Rhodobium gokarnense: one gene and its partners. The protein of the gene in region 2 interacts with the protein of the main gene of each other region in a pairwise test. Links are inferred from orthologs where the notes say so. Each region holds a gene or a part of one and is shown on either strand. Other genes may lie near its edges.

Region 1 (7,869 bases), on a different replicon or contig from region 2:
CCGCCGGAGCCGGGCGAGGAAGTCCGCCAGACCTTTTGCGGAACTTGATGCTGGACAGGCATTGACCGGGGCGCCGGATTGCGCGGCAAAGCCCTCCTTGCCATGTCCTCCGCGCCTGCCAATCAACGTTCTTTTCGGGAACGTTGCTCGGGTACCTTTCCGCATACTCTGACGTCACCCCGGGCTTGACCCGGGGCCTATTGCCCGCATCGACACTGTAGCCCGTCACGGCTCTTGGCACGGCATCGATCGAGGGGCTTTCCGCAACCAGCACCCGGCATACCGTGGCGACATGGGCATTGGATACCGGGTCTGCGCTGCGCTCCGCCCGGCATGACGCAGGAGAGGGGCGGGACCGGGGAGAAAACCCTGCGGTCCGAACGCCAGAAACGCCTCTAAAGCCCCTCATCCCCGAACCGGTTCCCGCGCGGAAAACCCGTCGGGGCGATGCGGCCGGCCTGGGCGCGTTCGCCGCGCCATTCGGCGAGTTCGTCGAGGCTTCTTGTGTGGGTGCGCCCCGCGGAGTCCGACCAGGTGAGGCCCGCGTCGCCGGAGAACACGCGCACATCCGATATGCCGCCGTCCTTGTAGCGCTGCAGGCGGACGCCGCGGCCGCGACCCATTTCCGGAACCTGTTCCAGCGGAAAGATCAGGAGTTTTCTGTTCTGGCCGACGACGGCGACCGTGTCGCCCGAGGCGCCGTCGCGCGACAGCGGGCGGCAGATTTTCGCTTCGTCCGTCCCGGTGACGGTCAGGACCTGCTTGCCCTTTCGCGTGCTCGCGATGACGTCGTCCTCCGGCACGACGAAGCCGCGCCCGTCCGTCGCCGCGACCAGCAGCTTGCGGCCCGGGCGGTGAACAAAGACGGCGACGACGTCCTGGTCCTGGTCCATGTCGACCATGATTCGCACCGGCTCGCCATGGCCGCGCCCGCCGGGCAGGCGGTCGGCCGACAGCGTGTAGAAGCGCCCGCCCGTGGAAAAGACGAGGATCTTGTCGGTTGTCTCGGCCGGAAAAGCGTGGCCCAGCTTGTCGCCCTGCTTGAAGGCGAGGCTGGAAAGGTCCTGGCCGTGGCCCTTCAGGGCGCGGATCCAGCCCTTTTCGGAAATGACGACGGTGATCGGCTCGCGCTCGATCATCGCCTCCTTGATGTCGGCGTCCTGGTGCTCCGGCGCCTCGCCGAAATCCGTGCGGCGCTTGCCGAGGTCCGTGTTCTGGCCGTAGGCCTTGGCGATCTCGGTCAGCTCGTCGGAAATCTTCTTCCACTGGGCGTCCTCGGAGCCGAGCAGCGCCTCGATCTCGGCCTTTTCCGCCGTCAGCGCCTCGTGTTCCTTGCGGATTTCCAGCTCTTCGAGCTTGCGCAACGCGCGCAGCCGCATGTTGAGGATCGCTTCGGCTTGGACGTCGGTCAGCTCGAAGGTGCGCATCAGCTCCTTCTTCGGCTCGTCCTCCTCGCGGATGATACGGATGACCTCGTCGAGATTGAGATAGGCGATGAGGTAGCCGCCGAGGACCTCCAGCCGGTGCTCGATCTTGCCGAGCCTGTGGCGCGCGCGGCGGACCAGCACTTCCTGGCGATGTTCGAGCCATTGCTGCAACACATCGCGGAGGCCCAGGACGTTCGGCACCTGGCCGCGGGACAGGACGTTCATGTTGAGCGGAACGCGGCTTTCCAGGTCGGTCAGCTTGAAGAGGGACTCCATCATCAGGGCGGGATCGACCGTGCGCGCCCTTGGCTCCAGCACGATGCGCACGTCCTCGGCCGACTCGTCGCGGATATCGGCGAGCAGCGGCAGGCGCCGGGCTTGCAGCAGTTCAGCGATCTTTTCGATCAGCCGCGCCTTTTGCACCTGATAGGGGATCTCGGTGACGACGATGACCCAGGTGCCGCGCTTCTGGTCTTCCTGGTGCCAGCGGGACCGCACGCGGAACCCGCCACGGCCGGTGGTGTAGGCCTCGACGATGCTCTCGCGGCTGTCGACGATGATGCCGCCGGTCGGGAAATCGGGGCCCGGCACATAGTCGACCAGCTTGTCGATGGTGGCGTTCGGGTGCTTGATCAGGTGGCGCGCGGCGATGCACAGCTCGGCCGCGTTGTGCGGCGGGATGGAGGTCGCCATGCCGACGGCGATGCCGGCCGAACCGTTGGCGAGGAGGTTCGGAAAACCGCCCGGCAGGACGATCGGCTCCCTGTCCTCGCCGTCATAGGTCTCGCGGAAGTCGACCGCGTCCTCGTCGATGCCGTCGAGCAGGCGATGGGCGATCTCGGTCAGCCGCGCCTCGGTGTAGCGCATGGCGGCGGCGTTATCGCCGTCGATATTGCCGAAATTGCCCTGGCCCTCGACCAGCGGATAGCGGACGGAAAAATCCTGGGCGAGGCGCACCATGGCGTCGTAGATCGCCTGGTCGCCATGCGGGTGGAACTTACCCATGACGTCGCCGACGACGCGGGCGCACTTCTTGAAGCCGGCGCCGGGGTCGAGCTTCAACAGCCGCATGGCATAGAGCAGCCGCCGGTGGACCGGCTTCAGCCCGTCGCGCACATCCGGCAGGGCGCGGTGCATGATCGTGGAGAGCGCATAGGCCAAATAGCGCTCTTCCAGCGCCTCGCGCAGATTGACGCTCTCAACCCCGCCGGACGGGGGAATCACCTCGTTTCCCATGGGATTTCAGTACCGGCGGGGACGGCGGCTGGCAAGGGAGTTGACCGCGTAGCGGCCCCGATTTCCAAGGATTCCGGCGTGCGCATCGTAGCTACCACGCTCTCGGTTTTTCGGAAGCGACGTTGCGATGCTTCCGGGCGCACCACCTTCTCCCCGTCATCCCGGCCGTAGCGTAGCGGAGAGCCGGGATCCATTGCCCCTTTCCACACGGTATACCGCACCGACCGGGGGGCGGCCTGGGCTCTTGGCAACCGCTTTATCCTACCAACCAACGACATACCGCTTTGAGACGGGCAATAGGCCCCGGATCAAGTCCGGGGTGACGGCAATCTTCCCGGCTTGCGGGAGTGTTCCTTTCTCGCAGACGTCGAAAAAGAAACGCAATCGTGAGGTTCGGAGAGTTGCCAGTGGTGGGCGCCCAACGGAAGCCGGCGCGACGTGTCCTACCCGCTGACGACCGACCTCACCAGCAGCGGCAAACTCGCGGGGTTTTCGCCGATGCGGCGGATGCCGTAGGGCCACCAGTCGCGGCCGAAGGGGGTGTAGAGGCGGATGCGGTGGCCGCTTGCGGCGAGGGTTTCGGCGAGCTTGGTTCTCACGCCGAAGAGCATTTCGAATTCGTAGGCGTCGAGGGCCCAGCCGTTGGCCTCGGCGCGTTCGATGGCGTAGGCCTGCAGGCGGTCGTCGTGGGTCGCGATGACGGGATAGAAGCCGCGGTCGCGGGCTTTTTCCGACAGCATGAGGTCGATGAGCCGGCGCGAGTTCTCCTTGATGGCGGCGTTGCCGACATGGGCGATCTCGGGGCCGGCGACGAAGGCGCCCTTGACGAGGCGGACCATGCCGCCCGGCCGGATGCGGGCTGCAAGGTCCGCTTCGGTGCGCTTCAGATAGGCCTGCATGGTGACGGCGACGGGGACGCCGTCTGCGGCGAGGTCGTCGTGGAGGGCGAGCGTGGCGTCGACTGTTGTGTGGTCTTCCATGTCGAGCATCAGGCAATGGCGGCCGGGGCCGCGGGCGGCGTTTGCCAGCGCCTTGCCGATAACGCGCGCGTTCTCCGTCATCAGGTCGGACGACACGCCGAGGCCGATCTGGGTCGGATCGACGGAGACGTGGATATCGAGGCCGGCCTCCGAAAGCGCCTTGATCGCAGAGAGCTTTTCGCGGACCGCCTCGTCGATGCCCTCGCGGGTCTCGACATATTCGCCGAGATAGAACAGGGAGACGGAGATGCCCTTTGCGGCAAGGTCTCGGGCGGTGGCGACGGCATCTTTGGCCGTACCGCCCGCCACATAGCGCTGCATCATGGCGGCGGCCGTGCGGTTCTTCTGGATCCAGCCCTTCAGCGAAGAGGAGCGCGCAAGGCCGATCATTGCCGACTGCCACAGACGTCTCAGCATCGAAAGAACTCCGGCTTGGGATGATTTTCGCCAAGGATTAGCAGATGGACGGGGTCAGAAGCGCGGGACACGAGCGCGCACGCCCTCACCCCTTCAGTTCCTCCACGATGCGGTCGCGTTCGCGCAAGGGGGGCAGGCCGCGGGGCTCGAAGATGTGGCGGGTGAGGAAGAAGCCGGTGAGTGCGAGGCCGGCGGAGATATCCGCGGCGGGCGGGCGCTCGCCGGGATCGGTCAGCAGGAAGGGCGGCAGGGCAAGGAGCTTGTCCTTGTAGGGTGCCCCCGCCTCGCGGGAGACGGCGCGGGCGGATTTCGGCGAGACGTAGACGAGGTCCTCGCGCGTGCCGGTCGCCGCGCAGGAGGAAAGGTCGAGGCCGAAGCCGAGCTCTTCCAGAAGGCGCGTTTCGAAGCGGACGAGAAGTTCGCCGGTGAGCGGGGCATCGGAGAGATGGTCGAGGATGGCGACGGCCATCAGGTGCAGGCGCTCATGCGGGTCGCGCTCGGGCAACAGGCGCAGCAGGGACGACACGGTCTGCACCACATGGACGCCGAAGGCGGTCTCCATGACGCCGGCGGCGCGCAGTTTTACGGGCTCCACGGCATAGAGGCCGAGGTGGCTGTCGAGGCGCGCGCGCCAGGTGACCACGAGGTCGTTGCCGGGCTGCAGGGCCGCCTGCATGCGGCGCGAGCGGCCGCCGCGCACCAGCCCCAGGTGCCGGCCATGGGCGACGGTCATCATCTCCAGAATGACGCTGGTCTCGCCGTGGCGGCGCACGCCGATGACCGTTCCCTCGTCGCTCCATTCCATTTTTCTGGCACTCGTGCCCTTCTCTTCGCCCTATTTCGCGGGGCTGCCGAAAGGACTGGATTGCTTCGCTGCGCTCGCAATGACGCATTACATTTTCGTCGTCATTGCGAGGAGGCCGTTAGGCCGACGCGGCAATCCAGTCCGGCGGCCCGCCCGAGGGACCGTCCTGCGCGTCGTGCCGCAGCTCGCCTGCACTCCAAACCCAAAACGACCTAACCGCTTGAAATGAAACGCCCTATGGATTGCCGGGTCAAGCCCGGCAATGACGCAGAGAGTGTTTTGACCTTGTTCGTCCGACCGCCGCGAGGTCGCTCCATCAGGCTGCGACCGCGGCCCGGCGCCGTTGCGCCGCGCCCGCAATGCGCGGTGCGGGCCGTGAGCGAAAAACCTACCTCGGAAACTCCAACCCCATCTCGCGGTAGCGCTCCGGGTCGTCGACCCATTTCTCGCGCACCTTGACGAACAGGAACAGGTGCACCGGCTGGCCGATCGCCTCGGCGATGTCCTCGCGGGCGGCCTTGGAGATCGCCTTGATGGTGCGGCCCTCCTTGCCGAGCAGGATCTTCTTGTGGCTGTCGCGGGCGACATAGACGGTCTGCTGGATGCGGACCGAGCCGTTGCGGAATTCCTCCCAGCTCTCGGTCTCGACCGTCGCCATATAGGGCAGTTCCTCGTGCAGGCGCAGGGTCAGCTTCTCGCGGGTGATTTCGGCCGCGAGCGAGCGCATCGGCAGGTCGGAGATCTGGTCCTCGGGATAGTGCCACGGGCCTTCAGGCATGTTGGCGGCAAGGTATTTGCCAAGGTCCGGAACGCCGTCGCCGGTCAAGGCGGAGATCATGAACGTCTCCTCGAAGCTGCCGCGGGCATTGATGCTTTCCACAACGGCGAGGAGGTCTTCCCGGCGCATGGTGTCGATCTTGTTGAGGGCCAGCACCTTGCGGTGGGGGACGTCGGCGAGCTTGTCGAGGATGTCGCCGACCTCGTCGGTCACGCCCTTGCGCGCATCGACCACCAGCACGACGAGGTCCGCATCCATGGCGCCGCCCCAGGCGGTCGTCACCATGGCCCGGTCGAGCCGGCGCTTGGGCTGAAAAATGCCCGGCGTGTCGACGAAGACGAGTTGCGAGGCGCCTTCGATCGCGATGCCGCGGATGATGGCGCGGGTCGTCTGGACCTTGTGGGTGACGATGGAGACCTTGGCGCCGACAAGGGCATTGAGGAGTGTCGACTTGCCGGCATTGGGCGCGCCGATCAGGGCGACGAAGCCGCAGCGCGGCGCGTCCGGCGTTGCGCCGGCTTCAGCCGCGCTCACGAGGCGCCCTTTGCGTTCCAGATGCCCTCGCGCTCCAGGAGCGTCGTTGCGGCCATCTGCTCGGCCTCGCGCTTGGAGCGGCCGCGCCCGCTCGCCGGGGCGTAGCCGACGACGTCGACGCGGGTGGTGAATTCCGGCGCGTGGTCGGGGCCGGCGCGGTTTGTGACGGTGTAGCTCGGGGCGACGAGGCCCTGGCCCTGCGCCCATTCCTGCAGCGTCGTCTTGGCGTCGCGCAGGGGGCCTTCCCAATTGACCATCTGGTCGCGCCAGTGGCGCTCGACGAAGGCGCTCGCCGCACCGAAGCCGCCGTCGAGATAGATCGCGGCGATCACCGCCTCGCAGATATCGGCGAGCAGCGCGCGCTTGTGGCGGCCGCCGCTCTGGTCCTCGCCCTCGCCGACGCGCATCGCCGTGCCGAGGTCGAGCGCCGAGGCCACATTGGCGCAGGTCTCCTGCTTGACGAGCTGGTTGAGCCGGCGGGCGAGTTCCCCCTCGTCGGCGTCGGTGAAGGTCTCGTAGAGCATGTTGGCAACGGCAAGCGCCAGCACACGGTCGCCGAGGAACTCCATGCGCTGGTAGCTGCCGGACATGTCGCCCGGCGTCGTCAGGGCGCTGGCATGGGTCAGGGCCTGCTCAAGCAACGCCGGATCGGCGAAGCAGTAGGCAAGGCGGTCCTCGATGCTCGTCAGGCTGCCACGCCCGCTATTGGCCCTTACAGCGTCTGAAAGAACCGATTCCACCTTGCGATCCATGGCCATTTCCAAACCATCCAGGCGCTCTCGCCGGATTTTACAGAAAAGAAGATGATCTCCGCCCGTCCGATCAGGTTCTCGAACGGCACATATCCGACGGACTCGCGGCTGTCGCTGGAGTTGTCGCGATTGTCGCCCATCATGAAATAGTGCCCTTCCGGCACTTCGAACACCTTTGTGTTGTCGCCCCGGGCGTGATCGCTCAGTTCCAGCACGTGGTAGCTGACCCCGTTCGGAAGGGTCTCGATGAAGCGCCGGGCGTTGACCCGGTAGCCGCGATCGTCGCCGGAGAATTCGCCGTCCGGCACCTTCTTCACCGGCTCACCATTGATGTGCAACAGGCCACCGATGACCTGGATGCGGTCGCCGGGAAGGCCGATCACGCGCTTGATGTAATCGGTGGAATTGTCCCGCGGCAGCTTGAAGACGACGATGTCGCCGCGCTCCGGCTTGGCGCTCCAGATGCGGCCGGAAAACGGCGCCAGAGAATAGGGAAAGGAGTGGCGGGAATAGCCGTAGCTGTATTTGGAGACGAACAGGTAGTCGCCGACGAGCAGCGTTTCCATCATCGAGCCGGAGGGAATGTTGAACGGCTGGAAGAGGAAGGTGCGCACGATGAGGGCAAGGATCAGCGCGTGGACGACGACCTTGACGGCCTCGCCAAATCCGCCGCTCTTCTTTGCGTCGTCGTCGGTCTGCGAACGGCTTTCACGTTCTGCCATAAAGTGTCCAATCCAATCGAAAGGGCGGGCGCCGGGCTGCGGCGACTCCGGCACTAATTAGCGCTTGCCTCGCAATGGCGCAATGGAGCGCCGGGATTTCGGCGATTTTGCGGGCAATCGGAGCATCCGGCCGTCCTTCAGGCGCTGCCGACAGGGGCCGGGCCGGACGCGGCATCGGCGCCCGCGGCAAGGCTCCGCGCCTGGCGCCGCTCCTGCAG
Region 2 (7,950 bases):
CGATCACCACCGCATTGGCGCCGGAGCGCTTGGCGACGGCGACCTCGACGGCCGGAACGCGGGTCAGCTTGCCGTCCGCACCCATGGTCATGTGCCAGACCCGGTGCTCCTCCGGCACCGCGTCGACGACGACTTTCGCCACGTCGCGGACATAGACCGGGCGGCCGTCGCGGGTGGTGATCAGCAACAGGCCGATATCGGGAATGCCGCGCAGGGTCTGGCCGGCGACGAGCGGGATGCTGGCGTTCTGGTCGCGCGTGCGGCCGGCCAGGAACGAGCGGTTGGCCTGCTTCACCTTGCCGACGAGCTGCTCCAGCGTGACGCCGAACAGCGACAGCTTTTCCGGATCCGGCTCGACGCGGATCTGGTCGGCGCGGCCGCCGACGAGATAGGTCAGCCCCACATCGGGCAGCTTGGCGACCTCGACGCGCAATTCCTCGGCGACATTATAGAGCGCGTTGTCGTCCCAGTTTTCCGCGTAGTCCGGCTTCGGCGCCACCGTCAGGACGACGATGGCGACGTCGTCGATGCCGCGCCCGACGATCAGCGGCTCGTTGATGCCGAGGGGGATGCGGTCGCGGTTGGCGCGGATCTTTTCGTGGACACGCAGGATGGCGTCGTCGGAATCCGTGCCGACATAGAAGCGCGCGGTGACCATCACCCGGTCGTCGGAGGTCTGGGAATAGACGTGCTCGACGCCGTCGATGGCCTTGACCACCGTCTCCAGGGGCTCGGTGACGAGCTTGACCGCGTCCGGCGCCTTCAGGCCGTCGGCATTGATGAAGATGTCGACCATCGGCACGGAAATCTGCGGCTCTTCCTCGCGGGGAACCGACATCAGCGCAACGAAGCCGAGGGCCAGCGCCGCGAGCAGCAGCAGCGGCGTCAGCGGCGACTGGATGAACGCCTGGGTCAGGCGTCCGGAAAGGCCGAGATTCATGACATCACCAGCGTGTCGCCGTCGGAAACGCCGGTCAGGACCTCAATGAAGGTCTCGTCGTCCTTGCGGAAGCGCCGGCCGAGCTGGACAACCACGTCGACGACCTCGCCGTCCGGCCGCTTCAGCCGGACGAAATCGATGCCGTAGCGCGTCTCGACGAAGGATTCCGGGATAGCATAGGTCGAGCGGTGGCCGGCGGAGACGCGCACCAGGGCCCGTTCGCCGACGAAATAGTCGCCGAGATCTTCCACCGTCGCATCGGCGACGACGCGGCCGTTCTGCAGTTCCGGATAGACCTGCTTGATGGTGCCGGTGACGGTCGCGGGTGCCGCCTCCTCGACGCCGAGCTGGCGCCGTGCGACGAAGATCTTGTCGCCGACCTCCATGAAGCGGGCGTGGCGCTCCGGCACTTCCAGGCGCAGGATGTAGCCTTCGGCGGCAATCGTCGCGACGGTCTCGCCAGCCATGATGACGGCGCCGGTGGTTACCGGGACCGTCAGCACGCGGCCGTCGGTCGGCGCTTCCACGGCGCCTTCGGCCAGTTGCTGTTCCACGACGGAGCGTTCGGCCTTGGCCGAGTCGAGCTTGCGGGTCGCGACCTCGGCCGCCGTTTCCAGCTCGTCGAGGCTCGCCTGGGAGATGATGCCGCGCTGGATCAGCGTCCGGCCGCGCTTCAACTGGGTCTCGGCGTTGTCGTATTCGGCCTCGGCCACCTTGATCTGGGCGGCGAGCGAATCGAGCCTCAGGGCGAGCTTGGGATCGCCGACCATGGCGATCACCTCGCCGGCCTTCACTGCCTGGCCCTCGTCGACGCTGAGGGTCGCCACCGTGCCGCCGATGCGGGCCCGGCCGGGCACCGTGTCGATCGGGCGCACCTCGGCATAAACCGTCTTCAGATCGACCACGTCGACCCGCTCGACGTTGAATTCGGTTTCGGCCCGGGCCGCGCCGGCCGCCATCGGGACGGCAAGAAGTCCGGCCGCCAGAGCCCACCGCATTGTCCGTTTCATGAAATCCACCTGTCGCTGCCGCCGCGGCGGCCAATCCAGCATATTAGTTGTTTCTTATATAGAGCACCGGAACCCGAAAACTCAAGGGCCGAGTTTGACGACGAACTCGCGGCCGCCGAAGCCATGCACCGAATCGCCGGCCCGGACCGTGACGCTGTCGATGCCGGCCGGCAGTTTTACGCCGCTGAGGCTGCGAGTAAAGGGCTGCTCGTTCACGTGTGGATGGTGGAGGGTCCGTGTCGCGAGCACCGTTCCCTTGGGGCCGAGGACCTGCCATTTGTCGGCATAGTGGTCCCAGCCCTCGTCGGCATGGCGGACGGTGACGCGGAAGGTCCAGGTGCCGGACGGATCCCTGGAGGCTTCTGCGGCGACGACGTCGGCCTCGCCGGCGGCCGCGGCACTGGGCGACAGGAGGATTGCCGCTGTAAGCCCGAACGCCAGGGCCACGGCCGAGGCGCAGCGGTTGGGCTTCAAAAATGCCGGGGCTGGCCGTTCGGTCATGGCGCTTTTTCCGAAAAGTCGTTGCGGCCCGCCGTTGAACCTTTGTAATCGGAGGGCGTTAGAAACAGGACGGTGCGTTTCGGCCGGCCGAAACGCTCCAAACCAATGGTAGCAGGGAACGGGCGCCGCGAGGCGCCGGTGCCAACGCACAAATCGTCACGAACGCGCGAGGACGGGACCGATGGCCGCACACGGATCGAAGACAGTCATCTATGCGGCCCTTGCCGGCAATTTCCTGATCGCCGTCACCAAGTTCGGCGCCGCCGCCTTCACCGGCTCCTCGGCGATGCTGTCGGAGGGCATCCATTCCCTCGTCGACACCGGCAACCAGGGGCTTCTGCTCTACGGCATGAAGAACGCCAGCCAGCCGGCCGACGAGGAACACCCGTTCGGCTATGGCGTGGAGCTCTATTTCTGGGCCTTCGTCGTCGCCATCCTGATCTTCGCGGTCGGCTCGGGCGTCTCCATCTACGAGGGCATCTCCAAGGTGCTCGAGCCGCACCCGGTCAGCAATCCGCTGGTCAACTTCATCGTCCTCGGGCTTGCCTTCGCCTTCGAGGCGGTCGCCTGGTGGGTGGCGCTCAGGGAATTCCGCTCCACCAAGGGCAAGCGCAGCTATATCGAGGCGGTGCACGAGTCCAAGGACCCGACGGTCTTCACCGTGCTCTTTGAGGATTCCGCGGCGATGCTCGGCCTCCTCGTCGCCTTCCTCGGCCTCGTCGGCATGCAATACACCGGCTGGCTCTGGCTCGACGGCGCCGCCTCCATCGTCATTGGCATCATCCTGGCCGGCACCGCCTTCCTGCTCGCCTTCGAGACCAAGGGCCTCCTGATCGGCGAGGCCGCCGACCCGCAGACCGTCGCCGCCATCGAGCGCATCGTGGAGGCCAATCCGACGGTGGAACAGGTCAACGAGATCCGCACCCTGCACCGCGGGCCGAACGACGTGCTCCTGGCGCTCTCCGTCGATTTCGAGAACACGCTGACGGTCGGCAAGGTGGAGGAAGCGGTCTATGCCATGGAGATCGCGATCCGCGAGGCGTTCCCGGTGATCCGCCGGGTCTTCATCGAGGTCCAGGCGCGCCAGCACCACGAAAAGATGCTCGCCGCGGAACTGGCCGAGGGCGGCATTGAAGGCATGACGCTGGGGACGCCGGAGGGCGATGACGGGGCCGGAGAAGACGGATCAAACGCCGCGGGGTAAGATGCCGACGCGACGGGCAGCGGCGCATCCGCGTCTTGACCTATCTCCCAAAGGAGTATCCGGCCGATTTGCCGCGCTCGCTGCACTTGCCCACACATGACGCGGGATGCTTTTGCCCCCCTTGTCCCACGCACTCCGCGTCACCCCGGGCGGAGCGAAGCGGAGACCCGGGGCCTATTGCCCACATCGAAACGGTATGCCGTCGCGGGTCGTGATCCGGCCGAGAACCGCGCCAATGCCAGTCCCGCCAGCCGGCGGCATACCGCGTTGAGGCGGGCAATAGGCCCCGGCTCGGGGCCGGGGTGACGGCATTCTTTCTGGCGAGCGAACGTGTTCTTGCCCCGAGGGCGGCGAAACGGGCCGTCTTCTTGAGGGAGCAAAGGAGGGGCAGTGGCAAGACCACACCGTGCGAAAGCTATCCGGACGGCGCCCCTGCCCCTGCCCGTCCGCCGGCAACGCCTTTAGAACGGGATTTCGTCGTCGAAATCGTCACGCTGGGGGCGCGAGGGGGCGTTGCCGCCACCGCGGTCCATCGGGCTGGAGCGGCCGAAGTCGGAGCCGCCGGAGCCGCTGTCGGCGAAGTCGCCGCCGCCGCCGCTGCGGCCGTCGAGCATCGTCAGCGTGGAATTGAAGCCCTGCAGCACGATCTCGGTGGTCCAGCGCTTCTGGCCCGACTGGTCTTCCCATTCCCGGGTCTGAAGCTGGCCTTCCAGATAGACCTTGGAGCCCTTCTTGAGATACTGCTCGGCGATCCGGCACAGGCCCTCGCTGAAGATCACCACCCGATGCCATTCGGTGCGCTCACGGCGCTCGTTGGTGTTGCGGTCGCGCCAGGACTCGCTGGTGGCGATGCGCAGATTGACCACCGGACGCCCGTCCTGCGTCCGGCGCACCTCCGGATCGGCGCCGAGATTGCCGATCAGGATGACCTTGTTGACCGATCCAGCCATTGTTCTTTCCAGTACTGAAATATGTGTCCGTCTTTGCCGCACAGCCTAACGGGCGCCCGGCGCCGGGGCCAGCGGGGCAGCGCCCTTTCCACAGGCGAGTCGGGCCGTCATCGGCCGTCGCTGTCGCGTTCCTTTTTTGTTCTTTGTACCGTAGAACAGGGCATGTGGCAAGTTCAACCCCGTCCATCGCCAATGAAATCCCCGAAATCCGGCGAATTTGGAGGGTCCTCTCGCGGAATGCCATCCTCGGCCGCCCCCTTGGCAGCGACGCATGTTCATTGTATGTTCCAAGCGTCCTTAACGCCGACTCGCAAGCTTTATACAAATGCTACAGGCCGCCGATCCGGTCGCGCGCGGCGCGTGGCGTAATCCTCTTGTTGCGCGGCTGCGCTTCTGGCCTATATCGCGTTAGGATCGGGCGCCTGTCGCCGGCCCGATCCGCCTACCCAAACCGACCGGGCCGCCAATGACCGCCGATGCGGGCGGCAGGACCTCCGTTTTCGCCGGACTGCCGGCGCCCGAACCGTTCCCCAAGGCACGGAAGACCCGATGACGACCAAATATCTCTCCATTCGCGGCGCCCGCGAGCACAATCTGAAGAATGTCGACCTCGACATTCCGCGCGACCAGCTCGTCGTCATGACCGGGCTCTCCGGCTCCGGCAAGTCGTCGCTCGCCTTCGACACCATCTATGCGGAGGGCCAGCGGCGCTATGTGGAGAGCCTCTCGGCCTATGCGCGCCAGTTCCTGGAGATGATGCAGAAGCCCGACGTCGACCAGATCGACGGGCTGTCGCCGGCGATCTCCATCGAGCAGAAGACGACCTCGCGCAATCCGCGCTCCACCGTCGGCACGGTGACGGAGATCTACGACTATCTGCGCCTCCTGTTCGCGCGCGTCGGCATCCCCTATTCGCCGGCGACGGGCCTGCCGATCGAGAGCCAGACCGTCAGCCAGATGGTCGACCGCATCCTCGCCCTGCCGGAGCGCACCCGGCTCTATCTCACCGCGCCGATCGTGCGCGGACGCAAGGGCGAGTACCGCAAGGAGCTGGCGGAGCTGCAGAAGAAGGGCTTCCAGCGGGTCAAGATCGACGGCACCTTCTACGAGATCGCCGAGGCCCCTGCCCTCGACAAAAAGTTCAAGCACGACATCGACGTCGTCGTCGACCGCATCGTCGTTGCCGGCGACATCGCCAGCCGGCTGGCGGACTCGCTTGAAACCGCGCTCGGCCTTGCCGACGGGCTGGCGGTCGCCGAATTCGCCGACGAGACGGAGGACAAGGGCGCGCCGAAGAGGCTGGTGTTTTCGGAAAAATTCGCCTGTCCGGTCTCCGGTTTCACCATCGCCGAGATCGAGCCGCGCCTGTTCTCCTTCAACAATCCGTTCGGCGCCTGTCCGACCTGCGACGGCCTCGGCACGACGCTGGAGTTCGAGGCGGACCTGGTCGTTCCCGACACCTCGCTCTCCCTGCGCGAGGGCGCGGTGCTTCCCTGGGCCAAGACCGGCAACACCTCGCCCTATTACACCCAGACCTTCGAGGCGATCTGCCGGCAGTTCAAGGTGTCGATGGCAACGCCCTGGCGCGAGCTGCCGGATGAGGTGAAGAACGTCATCCTGCACGGCTCGGGCAAGACGCCGATCACCTTCGTCTATGACGACGGGCTTAGGCGCTACCAGACCAACAAGCCGTTCGAGGGCGTCATCGGTAATATCGAGCGGCGCTGGCGGGAGACGGAATCCGCCTGGGTCCGCGAGGAGCTGTCGCGGTTCCAGTCCGACCATCCGTGCGAGGCCTGCGGCGGTAACCGGCTGAAGCCGGAGGCGCTCGCCGTCAAGATCGACGGGCGGCATATCGGCGAGGTGACGGCGATGTCGATCCGCCGCGCCGCAGAATGGGCCGAGACCCTGCCGGACGGCCTCACCGACAAGCAGAACGAGATCGCCTACCGGATCCTGAAGGAGATCCGCGAGCGCCTGCGCTTCCTCGTCGATGTCGGCCTCGACTATCTGACCCTTGCCCGGGCGTCGGGCACGCTATCCGGCGGCGAGAGCCAGCGCATCCGGCTCGCCTCGCAGATTGGCTCGGGCCTCACCGGCGTCCTCTACGTGCTCGACGAGCCCTCCATCGGCCTCCACCAGCGCGACAACGCCCGCCTGCTGGAGACGCTGAAGCACCTGCGCGATCTCGGCAACACCGTCATCGTCGTGGAGCACGACGAGGATGCCATCCACACCGCCGACTATGTCTTCGACATGGGTCCCGGCGCCGGCGTCCATGGCGGCCGGGTGGTCTCGCACGGCACGCCGGAGGAGATCGTCGCCGATCCGGCCTCGCTCACAGGCCAGTATCTCTCCGGCGCGCTGGAAGTGCCGCTGCCTTCCGTCCACCGCAAGCTGCCGAAGAAAAAGCGGCTGAAGCTGATCGGCGCGCGCGGCAACAACCTCAAGGGCGTCACCGCGGAAATCCCGCTCGGCACCTTCACCTGCATTACGGGCGTTTCCGGCTCCGGCAAGTCGACGCTGCTCATCGACACCCTGTTCAAGGCCGCGGCCCGGCGCATCTCCGGCGCCCGCGAGCAGCCGGCGCCGCACGAGGCCTTCGAGGGTCTGGAATTCCTCGACAAGGTCATCGACATCGACCAGTCGCCGATCGGCCGCACGCCGCGCTCCAACCCGGCGACCTATACCGGCGCGTTCACGCCGATCCGCGAATGGTTCGCCGGCCTGCCGGAGGCCAAGGCCCGCGGCTACGCGCCGGGGCGCTTTTCCTTCAACGTCAAGGGCGGGCGCTGCGAGGCCTGCCAGGGCGACGGCGTCATCAAGATCGAGATGCACTTCCTGCCCGACGTTTACGTCACCTGCGACGTCTGCAAGGGCCGGCGCTACAACCGCGAGACGCTGGAGGTCCAGTTCAAGGGCAAGTCGATCGCCGACGTCCTCGACATGACGGTGGAGGAAGGCGCGGAGTTCTTTTCCGCCGTCCCCGCCATCCGCGACCGGCTGCGCACCCTTTCCCGCGTCGGCCTCGACTACATCCACATCGGCCAGCAGGCGACGACGCTGTCGGGCGGCGAGGCGCAACGGGTCAAGCTCTCCAAGGAGCTGTCGCGGCGGGCAACGGGCCGCACGCTCTACATCCTCGACGAGCCGACCACGGGCCTGCATTTCCACGACGTCGCCAAACTCCTGGAAGTGCTGCACGAACTGGTCGACCAAGGCAACACGGTGGTCGTCATCGAGCACAATCTGGAGGTCATCAAGACGGCCGACTGGATCGTCGACCTCGGCCCGGAGGGCGGCGACGGCGGCGGCGAGATCATCGCCACCGGCCGGCCGGAGGAC
Region 3 (8,094 bases), on a different replicon or contig from region 2:
ACCTTCCGGCTCAGTTTGACGTCCTTGCCGGTCGACTCCTTCAGGGCATCGCCGAGGGCGGCGGCCTGATCGTCGGTGAGCGGCTCGGCGGAGACGACGTCCGCGGTCATCTCGCCGCGGTGGGCGGCGGCAAGCGCGCGGTAGCCGCGGATGACGTCGGGAAGAACGAAAAGGCGCCGATTGCGTGCCAGAAGTCCACCGATGTTGGACACCAGACCGGAGATCCCGGCGCGGCTGAATACCGCGGCCAGCGCCCTGGCCTGCTCCTCGGAGGAATAGACCGGGCTGCGGATCAGGCGCTTCAGGTCGGCGCTCTCATCGATCATGGAATCGAGCCGGTCGAGGTCTTTCTCAACCGTTTCAATGGCCTTGGCATCTTCGGCCAGCTCGAACAGAGCAGTGGCGTATCTCTGCGCAACCGTCGGAACTGTCGATGAACTCTCAGTCAAGGGCTCTGTCTCTCACGCGGATCGTCACTGACGACTTCCAAAGCTCATCGCTAAAGTCTTGCAAGAGAAGACTTTTTCCGACCGCAAAAACGATTGGCAGGATTGTGCCCCGAAAGCCGGGCTTCGCATAGCACATGGGTGAGGGGCACGCAACATCGCCATTTCATTCCTTGGTCGTAAAGGGGGTGCATTGTTCCCGCTTTTCGGGCGAAAAAATACGACCTGTGGCCGGGCCGCCCGCCTGCAACGACCGGTTTGCATCACACGCCGCAATCGCCCTTGACCGCGACGCCGGCGCGCCAGTCGCCGCGGCGGATCACAATCCGGCCTTCGAAGTTCTGGCTTTCCATCCCCTTCGTTCCCGGCTTGAGGCGCGCGACCATACGCAGGTCGCTGTCGTCAAGGCCGCGATAGCGGCGCACCAGCATGCCCGCCCCGTCGGTCTTTTCGCCGCGGAAGACGAAGGTCTGCAGCCTGCCGTTGACGACGGCGCGGGCGCGCGGACCCTTTTCCTCGCTCTCCCCTTCGGGCTGCGGGTAGTCGGAGACGAAGACGAAGCGCCAGGTCGCCTCGTCGTCGAAGCTGAAGGCGGCCGCATCGGCCGGCGTCATGAAGTTGCAGTACTGTGTGGCGTCGCCGCCGGTCATGACGCCGATGGAAAACAGCATGTCCGTGCCGGCGGCACGGCCGGCGCCGGGACCGGCAAGAAGTATGGCACCGGCCATTGCGGCAACGATCGTCCCTGTCCTGACCATTCCCCGGTCCTCCCTGTCGGTGTTTTCGTTCCGACGATCATGGCACAGGTCCGGCGCGAATGCCCCCTCCCATATAAAGAGTGCCTTGCCGGGATAGGGGCTCACATGAAGCTGAGCGGCTCGATGTCGATGGCGAGGCGGACGCCCTTCTTCGGCACCGGGCCGGCCGCCAGCCAGCGGTGCAGATAGGCCTGGATGTCCGCCGACCGGTCGGCATGGACGAGGAGGCGCTGGCGGTGGCGGCCGCGGATGACGGCAAGCGGCGGGTCGGCCGGACCCAGCACGTGGACACCGTCCTGGTGGGGCGCGGCGCGGGCAAGCTCGCGGGCGAAGCCTTCCGTCAGGGGCCGGTCCGGGCCGGTGACGAGGAGGCTCGCCAGCCGTGCAAAGGGCGGCATGGCGGACCGCTCGCGCGCCTCCAGCTCGGTCGCATAGAAGCTCTCGCGGTCACCGGAGACCAGCGCCCGCATCACCGGATGGTCCGGCATGTAGGTCTGCAAGTAGCCGACGCCGGCGCCGTCGCGGCGCCCGGCGCGGCCCGTCACCTGGGAGATGAGCTGGAAGGTGCGCTCCGCCGCGCGCGGGTCTGCGGTGGAAAGGCCGAGATCGGCATCGACGACGCCGACGACCTTGAGCTTGGGGAAGTTGTGACCCTTGGCGACGAGCTGGGTGCCGATGATGATGTCGCCCTCGCCGCCCGCGATCGCCTTCAGTTCGGCCCGCAGCCGCCTGGTGCCGCCGGGCATGTCGGAGGACAAGACGATGATGCGGGCATCGGGAAAGTCGGCCGCGGCTTCCTCGGCGATGCGTTCGACGCCCGGCCCGCAGGCGGTCAGCGAATCGACGTCGCCGCAGGACGGGCACGCCTCCGGCGTCGGCATGGAAAAGCCGCAATGGTGGCAGGTGAGCACGCTGCGGAACCGGTGCTCCACCAGCCAGGCGCTGCAATCCGGGCATTCGAAGCGGTGGCCGCAGGAGCGGCAGAGGGTCAGCGGCGCATAGCCGCGGCGATTGAGGAAGAGGAGCGCCTGGTCGCCGCGGGCGAGCGCCTCGCCGACGGCGCGGGTCAGCGCCGGGGCCAGCCAGCGGCCGCGGGCCGGGCCACCCCGGCGCATGTCGATGGCGTGGATGTCCGGCAGCGCGGCGCCGGAGGCCCGGTCCGGCAGCTCGATGCGGCGGTAGCGGCCGGTATCGGCGTTGTGCCTTGTCTCGATGGAGGGCGTTGCCGACGACAGGATTACCGGAAAGCCGGCGATGTGGCCGCGCACCACCGCCATGTCGCGGGCGTGGTAGGCGACGCGGTCGTCCTGCTTGTAGGCCGGGTCGTGCTCCTCGTCGACGACGATGAGGCCGAGTTCGGGAAAGGGCAGGAACAGCGCGGAGCGGGCGCCGACGACGACCCGGACCGAACCGTCGATGACGCCGCGCCAGAGCCGCACCCGCTGCTTCGGCGGCACATCCGAATGCCACTCGCCGGGGCGGCAGCCGAAACGCTCCTCGAAGCGCTGCAGGAATTCCGAGGTGAGCGCGATCTCCGGCAACAGCACCAGCGCCTGGCGGCCGCGGCGCAGGGCTTCGGCCACGGCCTCGAAATACACCTCGGTCTTGCCGGCGCCGGTAACGCCGTCCAGCAGCGTGACGGAGAAACGCCGCTCGGCGACGGTCGCCGTGATCTCCTCTGCCGCCTTGTCCTGGGCAGGGCTCAGGTCGCGGCGGTTCCAGTCGGCCTCCGGCATGGGCGCCGGCGGGGCCGCCGGCAGCGGCACGATCTGGAGCGTGCCAGCGCCGATGAGGCCGTCGACGACGCCGGGGCTGACGCCGGCGGCGGTCGCAAGGCCCGTCTTCGACCAGGAGGGGTTTTCCTCAAAGAGGTCGAGCACGCGGGCGCGGGCCTTGGTCATCCGCTCGGGCGGCGCCCCGGCAAGGCGGACGCCTTTCAGCGGCGGTTCGGGCTCCAGCGCCTCCGGCACCCGGAGGACCATGCGCAGCACCATGCCGGGCGGCGCCATGGTCCAGCGGGCGACCCAGTCGATGAAGCGGCGCATGCGCTCATCGATGGACGGGACGTCGAAGACGTGGAGGATCTCGCGCAGCTTCGACGGATCGACCGGCTTTGCGCCGCCGCCCTCCCAGATGCCGGGCTCCCAGACCGCGCCGACGACCTGCCGGTTGCCGAGCGGTATCTGGACGACGGTTCCGGGCCCAAGGTGCATTCCCGCCGGGACCCGGTAGCTGTAGGCCGTCTCCACGGCGACCGGCACCAGCACCGGAACGGTGGCGGCAGGCTCTTCGGGGGCCGGCTCAAGGCCCGGCAGGGAGGCGGTCTGGTTGGCCACGCAGGCTCCGGCAGTCGGCGACGTTGGATGCCCGACGGCGACTCAGCCGGCCGGGACGACACCGGAGGATAGCGGGCGGCCCGGCGGGATAAAGCCTCCTTGCCGACGGCGTTAGATAAATCCAGCATTTTCCGGCATGATCGGCCGCGCCGTTGTTGCACCTTGGAATTAAATACGGAGTAAACTGGTGACGAATTGTCAATGTTGCTGGTGTAACCTCTTGATCTGCAAAGGCGTAGACGCGCCAACGTGCCCGTCTTGATTGTATACTTGGTATAAAACTGCGGAAGGAGACATGGCAGCGCCGCTGATCACCGCCAGACCCGACCTTGCTGCGGAGGTGACCGCCTGGCTCGCCCACCTCGCCGGCACGCGGCGGCTTGCGGCAAAGACGGTCGAGGCCTATGAGCGCGACGTCCGCCAGCTCCTCTCCTTCCTGACGCTGCATCTCGGCGGCGCGCCGGGCATTGCCGACATTGCCGACCTGAAACCGGCCGATTTCCGCGGCTTCCTCGCCGACCGGCGGCGCGCCGGGGCGGGTCCGCGCTCCATGGGCCGGGCGCTTGCCGGCGTGCGCTCGTTCTTTTCCTTCCTGGAGCGGAAGGGCCTTGCCAACGCCGCGGCACTGAAGGCGATCCGCACGCCGAAACAGCCCAAGACGTTGCCCAAGCCGATCGCGGCGGCCTCGGCGCGGCGCATGGTCGATGCCGACGAGGCGCTCGACGAGGAGCCCTGGATCGCCGTGCGCAACGCGGCCGTTCTGTCGCTGCTCTACGGCTCGGGCCTGCGCATCTCCGAAGCCCTCGGCCTTTCCCGCGCCGAGGCGCCGGTCGATACCGTCGAGTCGCTGCGGGTGACCGGCAAGGGCGGCAAGACCCGCCTGGTGCCGGTGCTCGCCGCAACGCGCGAGGCGGTTGCGGCCTATCTGAAGCTCTGCCCCTATGCGCTTGCCGAGGACGGGCCGCTCTTTGTCGGTGCGCGCGGCGGGCCGCTGTCGCCGCGCATCATCCAGATCGCCGTCCAGCGGCTGCGCGGCGCGCTCGGCCTTGCCGAGACCGCGACGCCGCATGCCCTTCGCCACTCCTTCGCCACGCATCTTCTCAGCGCCGGCGGAGACCTCCGGGCAATCCAGGAACTGCTCGGCCACGCCAGCCTGTCGACCACCCAGATCTACACCGCGGTCGAAAGCGACAGGCTCCTCGACATCTACCAGAAGGCACATCCGCGGGCCTGACAACGAAAGGACGGGTCTTTTTCCGGCCCAAGGTGGGGGAGGCCGGGACGCTCCGTCGGGGACAGACCGATGACACCATTTGCAAAGAGCGCGATGTTCGCCGCCGCCCTGCTGGCCCTGCCGGTGGCGATGCCGGCCAGCGCCGAAGCCAAGGACTGCGAGATGCCGCCGGAAGTCGGTACCTGGGTCCACCCGCGGCCGCGGGTCGGCGTGATCTCCTCCATCGAAGTCGAATATGAATGCGTCCGGGGCCGCTTTGAGGGCAACTGGCGCGTCCGGGCCAAGAGCGAGTGCTCGCCCCGCGACTGCACCTGGGGCTGGGCGCCGGGTCAGCGACTCGACCAGGCACGGCTCTACGCCGCCTTCGAGGTATTCTTCGGCACCCGCTACGTGACGCTGCATGCCTACGGCCACCGCATGCAGGTCGACGTGATGGTCACCTATCACGACACGCGCAAGGCCGACGAGCACTACAGGGTGGTGCTGGAACGGGACTGATCGATCCGCGCGGGCGGGACCGCTGCCCATGCCCGGATGGCGAGGCCCGGCCGGCAGCTAAACAATCTGTGATTTGTCGCCCAAAGATGCGTCATGATACTTTTTGACGCAGTCCGGCAATTCGTCTGCGCCCCCCGACCGCGCGCTTCATCTTCCAGGCCGGCACATGACAGGAGGCACTGCCATGATCCGCACCACCACCACGCTTCTCGCCGCTTCGGCTTTCGCGCTCAGCGCCTCGATCGCCCTTGCGTGCCCCTACTCCAAGACCGACACCACGGCGTCCTATGAGGGCAAGTCGATGAAGTCGGCCCAGATCACGCCGCTTCCGAGCTCCAAGGGCGCCAAGTCGGATTCGCTGGCGACCAGCGACGTGACGCCGACGGCCGAATAACAGGCCGCGTCCGCTTTCTCCTGAACCAAAGTCTGTCCCGAAAAAAGAGCCGGGCCGTCGAACGACGGCCCGGCTTTTTTTGTAGGGACGCGCATTGACCGGGCCGATGGTGCGCGCGGGAACGCCCTGATTTCCAAATCCCCCGAGCCGGTGGGTCCGAAGGTCGTCAATGCGCTTTTGTTGGCCGAGGGGACATCAATGCCCGTTGGTCAGGCGCAACGGTCGCGCCGGGCCGCGTCACATGTGGATCGGACGGTTGTCGACGGCGAGTGCCGCTTCCTTGACTGCTTCGGACATGGTCGGGTGGGCGTGGCAGGTGCGGCCGAGGTCCTCGGCGGAACCACCGAACTCCATCAGGACGGCCGCCTCGTGGATCATCTCGCCGGCGCCGGCGCCGACGATGTGGACGCCGAGGACGCGGTCGGTCTTCTGGTCGGCGAGCACCTTCACGAAGCCTTCGGTCTGGGCCATGGCCTTGGCGCGACCATTGGCGCTGAACGGGAACTTGCCGACGGAATAGGCGGTGCCGGCCTCCTTCAGCTCCTCTTCGGTTTTCCCGACCGAGGCGACCTCCGGCATGGTGTAGACGACGGCCGGAATCACCTCGTAGTTCACGTGGCCGGCCTGGCCGGAAAGCTGTTCGGCGAGCGCGATGCCCTCGTCCTCGGCCTTGTGGGCGAGCATCGGACCGGCGATCACGTCGCCGATGGCATAGATGCCGTCGACCGAGGTCTTGAAGTGGCCGTCGGTCTTGACCCGGCCCTTGTCGTCGAGGGCAACACCGACATCGTCGAGGCCGAGGCCTTCGGTGTAGGGCCGCCGGCCGATGGCAACGAGGATGACGTCGGCTTCGATGGTCTCGGCCGCGGCCTCGCCGGCCGCCGGCTCGATGGTGGCGACGAGCTTCTTGCCCTTCTTGTCGATGCCGTCGAGCTTGGAAGAGAGCATGAACTTCATGCCCTGCTTCTTCAGCATGCGCTGGAAGTTCTTGGCGACGTCGCCGTCCATGCCCGGCAGGATGCGGTCGAGGAATTCCACGACCGTGACCTCGGCGCCGAGGCGGCGCCAGACCGAGCCGAGCTCCAGGCCGATGACGCCGGCGCCGACGACGATCATCTTGCCGGGCACCTTGTCGAGCGCCAGCGCTCCGGTCGAGGACACCACCTGTTCCTCGTCGATCTCGATGCCCGGCAGGCGGGCGACGTCGGAACCGGTGGCGATGACGATGTTGCGGGTCTCCACGATCTCGGTCGAGCCGTCCTCATGGGCGACCTCGACCTTGCCGGCGGAAAGGATGCGGCCGGTGCCGTGGAAGGCCGTGATCTTGTTCTTCTTGAACAGGAATTCGATGCCGCCGACATTGCCGTCGATGGTCTCCTGCTTGTGCTTCATCATCGCCGGCAGGTCGAGCTTCGGCTTGGCGACCTTGATGCCGAAGCCGGCAAAGGAATGCGCCGCCTCCTCGAACAGTTCGGAGGTGTGCAGCATCGCCTTTGAGGGAATGCAGCCGACATTGAGGCAGGTGCCGCCATGGGTGGCGCGCTTTTCGACGACGGCCACCTTCATGCCCAGTTGCGCGGCGCGGATCGCGCAGACATAGCCCCCCGGGCCGGTTCCGATGACGACGAGATCGTAGGTCATCCCAAGCAATCCTTCGGCTTGGCGGGCCGTCCGGCCCGCATGGTCAGATCAATGCTAACAGACTTTTCCGGCGCAACGGAGGTGTGGCGCCGGCGACAGGCGACCGGCGCGGCGCGGCGGCGACCATCGCGCCGCGCCGGCAGGGTCTAGAGGTCGAGGATCAGGCGCTGCGGATCCTCGATGGATTCCTTGACCCGCACCAGGAAGGTGACGGCTTCCTTGCCGTCGACGATGCGGTGGTCGTAGGAGAGCGCCAGATACATCATCGGCCGCACCACGACCTGGCCGCCGACGACCATCGGCCGCTCCTGGATCTTGTGCATGCCGAGGATGCCGGACTGGGGCGCGTTGAGGATCGGCGTCGACATCAGCGAGCCGTAGACGCCGCCATTGGAGATGGTGAAGGTGCCGCCCTGCATGTCCTCGATGCCGAGCTTGCCGTCCCTGGCGCGGCGGCCGAAGTCGCCGATGGACTGCTCGATGCCGGCGATCGACAGCCGATCAGCATCGCGCACCACCGGGACCACCAGGCCCTTGTCCGTGCCGACGGCAACGCCGACGTGGTAGTAGTTCTTGTAGACGAGGTCGGTGCCGTCGATCTCGCCGTTGACTGCCGGGATCTCCTTCAGGGCGTGGCAGACGGCCTTCACGAAGAAGCCCATGAAGCCGAGCTTGACGCCGTGCTTCTTCTCAAAGAGGTCCTTGTATTCCTTGCGGAGCGCCATCACCGGGGCCATGTCGACCTCGTTGAAGGTGGTCAGCATCGCCGCCGTGTTCTGGGCGTCCT

What was found.
Region 1: the proteins of M2319_RS17800 (region 2) and recO interact in binary tests that used the Escherichia coli proteins (3 or more experiments, as listed by UniProt). The link is inferred for Rhodobium gokarnense from one-to-one orthologs.
Region 3: the proteins of M2319_RS17800 (region 2) and M2319_RS15500 interact in binary tests that used the Escherichia coli proteins (3 or more experiments, as listed by UniProt). The link is inferred for Rhodobium gokarnense from one-to-one orthologs.

What each region holds. Positions count from the first base shown.
Region 1 is NZ_JAOQNS010000012.1:23,381-31,249, forward strand. The notes cover bases 3,006-5,760. They hold recO (DNA repair protein RecO), read right to left. Parts: upstream 4,866-5,760; coding sequence 4,146-4,865; downstream 3,006-4,145. Other genes in these bases: M2319_RS18375 (proline dehydrogenase family protein), read right to left, coding at 3,107-4,060; era (GTPase Era), read right to left, coding at 5,254-5,760. Outside these bases: M2319_RS18365 (protein adenylyltransferase SelO), read left to right, coding at 1-48; parC (DNA topoisomerase IV subunit A), read right to left, coding at 396-2,663; more of era, read right to left, coding at 5,761-6,177; rnc (ribonuclease III), read right to left, coding at 6,174-6,929; lepB (signal peptidase I), read right to left, coding at 6,890-7,651; M2319_RS18400 (DUF2062 domain-containing protein), read right to left, coding at 7,789-7,869. UniProt on the Escherichia coli protein: Involved in DNA repair and RecF pathway recombination.
Region 2 is NZ_JAOQNS010000011.1:111,936-119,885, reverse strand. What follows is about bases 2,862-5,697. They hold M2319_RS17800 (single-stranded DNA-binding protein), read right to left. Parts: upstream 4,606-5,697; coding sequence 4,117-4,605; downstream 2,862-4,116. Other genes in these bases: uvrA (excinuclease ABC subunit UvrA), read left to right, coding at 5,155-5,697; M2319_RS17805 (cation diffusion facilitator family transporter), read left to right, coding at 2,862-3,655. Also shown: M2319_RS17820 (efflux RND transporter permease subunit), read right to left, coding at 1-940; M2319_RS17815 (efflux RND transporter periplasmic adaptor subunit), read right to left, coding at 937-1,950; M2319_RS17810 (hypothetical protein), read right to left, coding at 2,032-2,451; more of M2319_RS17805, read left to right, coding at 2,633-2,861; more of uvrA, read left to right, coding at 5,698-7,950. UniProt on the Escherichia coli protein: Plays an important role in DNA replication, recombination and repair. Binds to ssDNA and to an array of partner proteins to recruit them to their sites of action during DNA metabolism. Acts as a sliding platform that migrates on DNA via reptation.
Region 3 is NZ_JAOQNS010000009.1:21,874-29,967, reverse strand. Bases 924-3,903 are described here. They hold M2319_RS15500 (primosomal protein N'), read right to left. Parts: upstream 3,541-3,903; coding sequence 1,306-3,540; downstream 924-1,305. Other genes in these bases: M2319_RS15495 (tyrosine recombinase XerC), read left to right, coding at 3,836-3,903; M2319_RS15505 (hypothetical protein), read right to left, coding at 924-1,204. In the rest of the region: M2319_RS15510 (F0F1 ATP synthase subunit delta), read right to left, coding at 1-449; more of M2319_RS15505, read right to left, coding at 710-923; more of M2319_RS15495, read left to right, coding at 3,904-4,774; M2319_RS15490 (hypothetical protein), read left to right, coding at 4,844-5,272; M2319_RS15485 (hypothetical protein), read left to right, coding at 5,457-5,666; lpdA (dihydrolipoyl dehydrogenase), read right to left, coding at 5,904-7,307; odhB (2-oxoglutarate dehydrogenase complex dihydrolipoyllysine-residue succinyltransferase), read right to left, coding at 7,454-8,094.